Regions from separate parts of the Sinobaca sp. TMA16-18 genome, predicted to be linked through region 1. Evidence: riboswitches for the same ligand, from Rfam matches in the RefSeq annotation. Region 1 holds a riboswitch; the other holds the start of a gene.
The links. A riboswitch is a leader RNA that binds a small molecule or an ion and turns the genes downstream of it on or off. The one in region 1 is predicted to bind cyclic di-GMP.
Positions count from the first base shown of each region.

Region 2: another riboswitch for cyclic di-GMP. It lies ahead of AC5W14_RS00280 (anti-repressor SinI family protein); the one in region 1 lies ahead of AC5W14_RS08845 (anti-repressor SinI family protein).

Region 1 covers NZ_JCAKFM010000004.1:84,883-89,487, forward strand. Annotated here, with positions in the region: gene brnQ (branched-chain amino acid transport system II carrier protein) at 1-1,269, shown strand, start outside; gene AC5W14_RS08835 (hypothetical protein) at 1,311-1,520, opposite strand; gene AC5W14_RS08840 (helix-turn-helix domain-containing protein) at 1,734-2,057, opposite strand; gene AC5W14_RS08845 (anti-repressor SinI family protein) at 2,229-2,351, opposite strand; cyclic di-GMP riboswitch class I at 2,381-2,467, opposite strand; gene AC5W14_RS08850 (diacylglycerol/lipid kinase family protein) at 2,552-3,445, opposite strand; gene AC5W14_RS08855 (hypothetical protein) at 3,564-4,052, opposite strand; gene AC5W14_RS08860 (DUF2325 domain-containing protein) at 4,068-4,388, opposite strand; gene AC5W14_RS08865 (cupin domain-containing protein) at 4,547-4,605, shown strand, end outside.
Region 2 covers NZ_JCAKFM010000001.1:48,523-53,127, reverse strand. Annotated here, with positions in the region: gene AC5W14_RS00305 (hypothetical protein) at 1-13, opposite strand, end outside; gene AC5W14_RS00300 (hypothetical protein) at 216-473, shown strand; gene AC5W14_RS00295 (hypothetical protein) at 506-889, shown strand; gene AC5W14_RS00290 (hypothetical protein) at 959-1,120, opposite strand; gene AC5W14_RS00285 (sensor domain-containing diguanylate cyclase) at 1,641-2,549, shown strand; gene AC5W14_RS00280 (anti-repressor SinI family protein) at 2,574-2,708, opposite strand; cyclic di-GMP riboswitch class I at 2,736-2,819, opposite strand; gene AC5W14_RS00275 (hypothetical protein) at 3,016-3,399, shown strand; gene AC5W14_RS00270 (VOC family protein) at 3,455-3,889, opposite strand; gene AC5W14_RS00265 (aldo/keto reductase) at 4,045-4,605, opposite strand, start outside.

The DNA of each region.
Region 1 (4,605 bases):
ATGCTGTTTGCCTTATTTTTTGGAGCAGGCAACTTAATATTTCCTCCATTTTTAGGTCAAGAAGCCGGAACGTCCTACCTTCCCGCTATTATCGGCTTTGTGATTACCGGCGTAGGGCTTCCTGTTTTGGGAATAATCGCGGTTTCCCTCTCCGGCCAGAGCTTTCAGGGGATTGCGGAAAGAGTAAACAAACCGTTTGCATTCCTTTTTATGATTATTTTATACGCAGCTATCGGTCCTTTTTTTGGTATTCCAAGAGCAGCGAACGTTTCTTATGAAATGGGCATCGTTCCTGTTCTGACGGATGGCGGTTCAAACACAGCATTATTTTTGTTTTCCATATTGTTTTTTGGCCTTGTATTTCTGCTGAGCCTCAACCCTACTAAGCTTGTCACAACGATAGGGTATGTTATTACACCCGCTCTGCTTCTTTCTATTGTACTGCTGGTCGCTGGAGCTTATGCCACCGGTTTTATGGGAGGAGGAGGCCCGCCATCGGATGAATATACTTCTCAGGCAATTGGAAGAGGTTTTGTTGAAGGGTACTTAACGATGGATACCATCGCAGCTTTAGCCTTTGGCCTGATTGTTGTGAATACATTGAAAGAAAAAGGTGCATTGGACCGACGCGAAGTAAGACGGTCAGCGGCTTCGGCAGGCATCATTGCAGGTATTGGTCTTGCCGCTGTATATATTGCTATTGGATGGCTTGGAGTGCACAGCGGGCCCCGTATGCTGATGGAAAACGGCAGCGAAATCCTTACTTATTCTGCAGGTGAATCTTTTGGTTTTACCGGTACTATTCTCCTCGGCTTAATTGTTACATTAGCCTGCCTTACCACCTGCATTGGATTAGTAACAGCGTGCAGCCAGTATTTTCACCGCTATCTGCCTTTCCTGCCGTATTCGGTGCTGGCTTTACTATTAACTATACTCAGCCTTCTCGTAGGCAACCTGGGGCTGAATACCATTATTTCTTTATCGGTTCCGCTTCTCGTCGCCATTTATCCGCTTGCGATTGTGTTAATCCTGCTCGCTTTGATAAATGAGAAAATAACGCTTCATCAGTCCCACTATATTGGAGCTGTTGCCGGTACTATTATTGTAAGTGCCTATGACGGGTTAAAGGAAGCAGGCTTAGTGCCTTTGGAGGGCATTGGCCTGTATTCCTACCTTCCATTTTTTGAACTGAACCTGGGCTGGATACTGCCGGCTCTGGCTGGACTTGTGATTGGTCACTTCTTCAGATCAAGATCGATCCCTTATTAAAAAAAGCGGGGCCGCTGGATACTCTCCAGCCCCTCGCTTTTTTATATTCTTACATAGACCATTGTTGCGTCTTTACCGCTTTGAAAAATATTGTCTCCTGTGTACATGAGCGTGACATTATTCAGACGATCTTCCATCTCTTTTATTTTTTGCTTTGCCACATCAAACGCGCAGTATCCCAAAAAATGACCGTTCACATAAAGGGAGCATTTATTGTTAGTTAAGTAAACAAGCTTAATATGTCTGTTCATGATATTAGTATAATACACACCGCCCCTAAGTCTTACCAAATCGTCATCCTCCGTTCTATATTGTTCTTTTTAAAGAATTAAATACATTATATAACGAAAAAACGGATTTGAAAACACTTATTTGAAAGAAAAATACATTTTAACGAACATTTTTTGTTCTTTATATAGAAATTAGTCAAAATAAAAAAAGGATCGTATGACACGATCCTTTTTTTAATTTTTAATTCTCCATTTGTTGAACTCAAGAAATTCCTTGAACTGATCTTTGGAAACTCCCGAATTCATTGCTTCTTCGACTATTTCCAGCCACTCATTATCGAGCTCTTCTTCATTAATTTCTGATTGCTCTTTAATTAAAAGATCAACCGATATGTTTAATACCTTAGCAATCTTCTCTAAAAACTGGATCGATGGATTTGTTTGAATATCTCTTTCCAGTGCACTAAGATACGACTTCGCGACTCCGGCCTGATTCGCCAGTTCTGTCAACGATAAGCCTCGCTCTTTTCGAAGCAGTTTCACCCTTTCACCAATCATCGCTTGAACCCCTTTGTATACTGTAGTTTGTGCTTTGCTGTAATTATAACATATAACGAATTGCAGTATGTTATAGTGAACGACATTTTTTTAAATTGCACACTTATGCCTATACTTATATTTACATAAATTAAAAAAATAAGCCATACGAAATGGCTTATTTTTTCCTGATTATTTGGTTTGTCTTAAGAATTCTTTAACCTCACTAGGGGTTAAACCAGCTTCTTTAGCCTCAACCATTAAATGCAGCCAATCTTGATCAAGCTTTTGTACTTTTGGAATTAATAATTCCATCAACCCTCACCCGCCTTTAGGAAATTTCCCCAGGCAGTTCAGCCGTCTTAGCTATAATAAGCCTTAGACCTGTAACTTTGCGAGACTGCTTTTCAGCAGCGTTGCCTTTTTCTGAAGGTTGCTTGTTAGTGTTTTTATCTTACTACATTTTCCAAAAAAATGTTAAAAAATTCCTAAAAGAATAATTATCAGAATCTTCTTTAATTATTATCCACCTGTATTTCTCCAAACAAAAACGGTATCTTTTTTGGCAGAATCTTTATATGAACCGGCGTTTCTTCATACACTTCTCCATCCGTGTCTGCTTTCATTGCTTTTTCCGTTTCCAGTTCCACCTCGGAAGCCTGAATATACTCAATAGAACTTTGTTCTAAATTGTACATAAAAGGATTTTTGGAATTAAAAAACTCTTTCAAAAGCGGTGCTCCGCTTTCTTTTATAATGTATACATCTATAAGTCCATCATTCAGGGAAATCTGATCACCCGGAAGGCGGTTTGTACCAATAAAATAACCATTTGCAAATAAGATCATTACAGCATCGTCCTTGTATTCTTTTCCATCTGCTTTTAGCGTAAATGTAAACGGCGAAGCATTATTAAACGTTTGGAGTGCACTGATAAAATAGCTTACTTTACCAAGCATTCCTTTCAGCTGATCATCGATATTTTCAGACGTTTCTGCGATCAGGCCGATGCCATAAAAATTAGAAAAATAGCGATCGTTCATTCTTCCGATATCGATATACTCTATATGGTTCTGTTCTACTACTGCAGCAGCTTTTTTTAAATTCTGCGGAATCATTAAAGATCTAGAAAAGTCATTGCAGGTGCCTGTGGGCAGGATACCGGTAACGGGAGGGGTTTCCAGCGTGGCCAGGCCGTTAATAGCTTCATGTACAGTCCCATCCCCTCCCATGATCATAATGATATCAAACTCGTTTCCCTGTTCACGGCAGAGCTGTTCTGTATGCCCCTTTTCCTGCGTGAAGGTAATAGTAAGCTCTTTTGTCTGCAGAGCCAGCGTGCTGACGGTCGCATCCAGGTTCTTCTGGATTTCATTATTGCCGGACGCACCGTTTATCAATAACCACATCTTATTATACATATTTACCATTCCTTCATTCTGTAGCGTTCTTACCCATATTCTATACCCTATTTTCTCGTATCACACGCTTTTTTAAAACCCCTGCCTGAGATTCGGCAGGGGCTGGCTATTTCTTTTTATATAAAGAAGGCGCATGACGGTATTCACTCATAGAATACTGCATCTGTTTACTATCAAGCATATACAATCTCCAGTCTTTATTGGGATACTGCTTTTGTAAAAAAGAAGACGCTCTTTTCATCTGCAGTGCCGTATATTCTGATGTTACCGCGTAGGCAGCTATATTCCCATCCGCCTCTAAATCTATTCCACTTATAATAAACAATCCGTCTGCTTGTGCCTCCCATTTCTCTTCCAGCCTTTCGGCAAGGGATTTGATTTCTCCAAGACGCTTCTGCAGAAGTTTCAGTCTGTGAATAAACTCTTTCACATTTTTAAATTGATTCGGGTTAATATATTTCCAGCGTCGTTTTATTGTTAAAGAAAGTTCTGCATCATCACTGAACTGCCTATATGCAATACTCCTCAGCATATAAATTGTAAAATCAAATACGGAGGAAGACTTTTTTAATACATATCCCTGCTGATTTTTCACCGTTTCTGCCTCCTGTTATCTGGCTTTTTCCAGTAATGGACATTGTTCGCACACTTCATTACAGGCCGACAATGCTTTATAGATAGAACACCAGGAACGTTTTGCATAGCAGACAGGAATTTCTTTTTCCTTCGCCCGTTCTTTCAGCTTACTGCTCACATTATGATTTATAAAATCTGTCAGTACCAGTACGAGATCTATGTTTTCAGGTATTTCGCGGTGCACCATTTTTACTTTTCTTCCGCTTATATGCATAATGTCCGAAAATCCCAGCTCATTCAATCGATCCGGGATGGCACCCAGCTTGTCTGCTCCTACTATTAATAACGAATTCATCTGAAGCCCTCCCGTTCTCATTGAAAATCATTCTCATTTAATATAATGTAAGTGTATTGAAAATCATTCTCATTGTCAAATGTTTTTAATATTTAGAAAATCGGGAATAGATGCATATAAAAGCATTCACTCAATACAAATAGATATGGAGGTATAAAATGATTAATAAGCAGCCTGACAGCGTTCAAAGGCTATTTTTCGATGATAATGGAAAAAT
Region 2 (4,605 bases), on a different contig from region 1:
TCAGGCTGCTCATAAGAATTCTCCTTCGTATAAACATATTTCTGGAAATTATAACATTATTCGTTAAACAACAGATAGCGCTTACAAAAAATCAGTAACAAGGGATCGGGGCTTAAGGTCGTAGAAGATTATGTAACAATCCGGTCGGTGTTTTTCACAATAAGCTCCAGACATGTTATATTTGCCTGACCATAACTAATAAAGGACTGATGCAAATGAACAGCCCGATTCCAGAAGAACTGCTTAATCATTATATTGCCTCTATGGAACTGTACATTGGAGAAGCAATGGAAGAACAAGAATTTAATGGTATTGAACTCACGGTCATGAAGGAAGTAGGGCTGGAAAACACGAAAGAAGGGCACCGGGCCTTCTATGATGTCATGAGCACGACTGCTTCGTTTCTGTACGGGGAATGCGAAAAGGAAGATATCTACGCCGAGTTAAATAAAGTGGCAGCATCCAGAGAGTAGACAGTCACAAATAAAACGAAAGGAGGAATTGAATGAAAAGAAGGCTGCGAATAGCCGCTGTTTATACAAGTATTTTTGCAGCGGCGGGAATAATCATTGGATTTTTCATTAACGGAGCAATCGATTGGAAGCTCGTTCTCAGCATGGTAGTGACAGGAGTTGTTATTGGCTTGTTTATAGCGCCTGACGCTTATCTGGCTTCCGGCACAAAACAAGAACGCACCAGGTTCGATCGAAGAATACTCTACATTCTGTTGGCGGGCAGTGGAGTATTTTTTCTGCTCGGACTGGCCGCTTTTATAAGGGCGGAGGAGGCAGACCGACTTCTGACCGGCGTAACAACCATGCCATTACTTATAGTGATTCTATTGCTGATGGGGCACAAAAGGCGGATAGAAAAACAAAAGCATACATAAAAACCCTGATGTCCTTTACGGATGTCAGAGGTTTTTTCAGTAGTCAGTATTGGTTCATTATTCAACTGTTTATACTTCTTCCGGATTGGAAAGCTCGTCGATAAAGGGCTGTACGTTTCGTTTTTTATCGCCGCGGAATGTGTTTAACATACCGAGAAGAACGGCCACTTCATCATAATCAAGCGTTAACGTTACTTCATCATTTTTAATATCATTTACTGCTTTTGCCATCGGACATCCCCCTGATTGTGAAATTATTGTATAAAATGCTGTATTAAAAAGCGCAGCCGGGTACTTCTTTTACTATTATTCACCATTTTCTGTTTTCTAAAACGTGTCCCGCTCAAAAAAATATGAATCCCTTTTGTTAATTTCACAAACCATATTAAAAGCTAAAATAGTTCAGCAGCAATACAAACTGCTGACAGTCCTCCAATTTCTGCTCCCGGTCGATTCCAGTTCTTTCTAAGAGAATCAAAAAAAGGAGGAGAATAGATTCTCTTTTCTACAAAAAAAAGAAAAGATAGTGTTAGAAACAGGAAAATAAGGGGAATATGTTAAGCAGATAAGAATGCTGTATCCCAATTATGTTGTATTGTTTAAACAAAAAGAAAATATAGTGAATAACGATAGCATTTATTGGATGTTTTTAGTGAAATAAAGAAAAGTTTTATATATACTAAAGGAAATAATTGGTATGTACATCTACTGACCGTCGTCCAGATAGTTCATTCTTGAGAGGATGCCTGCTATGAAAATGGAAAAGAAAGAAATATTGGCCGAAGATTTTGCGATTAGTACATCCATATTAAACTCTCTTCGGGATCAAATCTGTGTGATCAATCATGCTGGAACAATTCTTTTTGTGAATGATGAATGGATTCGCTCGGCCGGCAGCCAAAATAACCTTTGTGATTTACAGGGAGTCGGTGCGAACTACCTGCATACGATCGAAAGCAGTACCCATGTATATGAAGGTCTACTGTCCATTCTTTCAGGAAAAGAAGATTATTTCACGTATGAATATTCCTGTCACACGCCGACCGAAAAAAGATGGAATGTAATGCAGGCGACTCCGCTGCTTGAAAAGGGATTGGGGCGCCAGGGCGTTGTGATCCGCCATGTAGATGTGACAAAACAAAAGCTGTTGGAACTGCAGTTAAAGCAGCAGGCAGAAACGGATTCACTGACAGGTCTGTATAATCGACGGTATTTCGAAAAACGCCTGGAGCAGGAGGTAGCACTGCTGCAGCGAAATGGATCCTATTTATCCCTGCTGTCTATCGATGTGGATAATTTTAAAACGGTCAACGATGTATACGGGCATCTGGTAGGAGATGTGGTGCTTAAACAGCTTGCCCTCCTCCTTGGAAAGTCTACGAGAAAAACGGATATTCTGGCTAGAATCGGCGGCGATGAATTTGCCGTCCTGCTTCCGTGTACAAATGCCGACGGATTGGAGAAAGTAGCGGCTAAAATACTTAAAGTCGTGCAGGATCAAAACAAAAGCGGGCAGAACCCGTATCCGATTGCTCTTAATATTTCCATAGGCGGGGCTTATTTTTCCAATAAAGATTCGATGGAAGCGATACTGCAGAAAACTGACCGGGCATTGTATGAAGCCAAGAACCTCGGAAAAAACCAGATTAATCTCGTGTAATACCCAAAAAAAGAAGCCGAGTGTTTACGGCTTCTTTTTTGATTCGTCCGCATACTGCAGAAAATCCTTGACTTGTTCCCTGGTAAGTCCGGCTTTTTTAGCCTCAAGGATCAAAGCCAGCCATTCGTGGTCCAGCTTTTTCTCATTCTGTCTGCTCATCAACCCTCACACCTTTAGGAGTATTCCTCAGGCGGTCCAGCCGTCTTAGCGCAATGCCTTAGACCTGTAACTTTGCGAAACTGCTTTTCAACAGCGTAGCCTTTTTCTGAAGGTTGGTAACTGTCTTTATTGTACTATGAAATCACCGGTCACATTAAAAGAAATTGAAAAAATATTCGGTTTTTTTGTGCACGCTGCACAGGCAGGCGGTATGACGCAACTATCTTCCGAAAGAAAAGGACCATTGTTCTAAAGGATGAATGTGATTATAATAGAAGGATAGGAAGCACAGGAGAAGGAGGACATTATGGAAGATCGACTAAAATTTTCTATTATTTATGCAGCCCTTGTGTTTGTCATCGCCGTTCCTTTTACCTTTGTGGTAAAAGAAAGCGATGTGAGCTGGGGACTGAGCCTTGGCACGAGCGGTATCACCTTTTTGTATTGGTATTTTACATATAAGAAAGAAGCAAGGGTTATTGGTGCCACCCGGTATAACAAAAAGACAAAAGGACGGGCCGGCTCCAAAATGATTTATGCGAATATCATGTACAGCTTTGTGTTTGCCTATCTTATTGTGACCAACAGCTATAGTGACGGCAACTGGCTGACGCTTCTTCTGCTTACATCACTATTGTTCCTGGCCGTACAGCTGTTTCAGAATAACAAAGAAAAACTGGTGAAAGAATAAAAGGTTTGTTTCTTACAGGCTGAAGCAGGGGCACGTTCCCCAGCTTCAGCTTTTATTATTGGTTTTCTTCTACAGTCGACACGTGCCACAGCACGCCGAACGGATCTTTTACCTGGCCGTAGGCCGGGCTGAAAAAGTTTTTCTCAAGCGGCATCACGACTTCTCCTTCAGCTTCAAGCGCCTGAAATATCTGTTCCGCAGAGGAGGCATCACTTACATGAAGCGCAATGGCTACCAGACTTCCGGAAACATCCGGCCCGGGCATCCCCGGAAGCGAATCGGAGAGCATTAAATCCATGTCGCCTATTTTTAAATAGGCGTGCAGGATAAGCCCTTCGGCACCTTCCGGTATTTCCATGCCTTCCATATCTTTTATATCCCCATACGTTTGACTGTCAATCACTTCAGCTCCTAAAGCTTTTTCATAAAATACAATGGCTTCCCGGCCTTTGCCATCAATCATAAGATACGGATTCATCCCTTGAATCATCAGTATACTGCCTCCTTTATTCGTAGTCGGAAAAGAAGACCGAAGATGACTGCTCCCATCACATCACCTCTCAATATATGGCTTGTTATTGAATATATTCTGGATAACCCAATAGTTCCCTTTAAAAAAACCAACAAAAAATCCTGCGCTGTAGGCTACAGGATGTGATTCTGAGGTTTAGTGGTAATAAGCTCTTCCGAACGGTCCGTGGCCGAAGGCGGAGCAGGGGATAAGGCAGAAATTTCATCGCGCCATTCAGGTGTCATATTAATATCCAATGAGTTTAACGAATGCTCAAGCTGCTCCGGGCTGCGCGCTCCGATAATAGGGGCGGTGATACCAGGATGCGATTTAGCCCAGGCGACAGCGAGAGAAGCGGGGTGGATGCCATGGGTGGCTGCATAGGAAGAAAAGCGTGCAGCAATATCGAAATTAACCGTATCTGCATAACGGTCGGTGTACATCTTTTGTTCGACCAAACGTCCCTGGACCGGTCTGTCCGTTACGCCGTATTTTCCGGTAAGCAGGCCGCCCCCGAGAGGACTGTAGGAGATCACTCCGACCTGTTCGGAAGCGGCAAAGGGAAGGATTTCGACTTCGGCCTGACGCTTGGCAAGGTTATACATCGGCTGGATCAACTCAAAGCGGCTGAGATGTTCTTTAGCTGAAATACCCAGAGCTTTCGCGAGCTGCCAGGCTGCCCAGTTGCTGGCCGC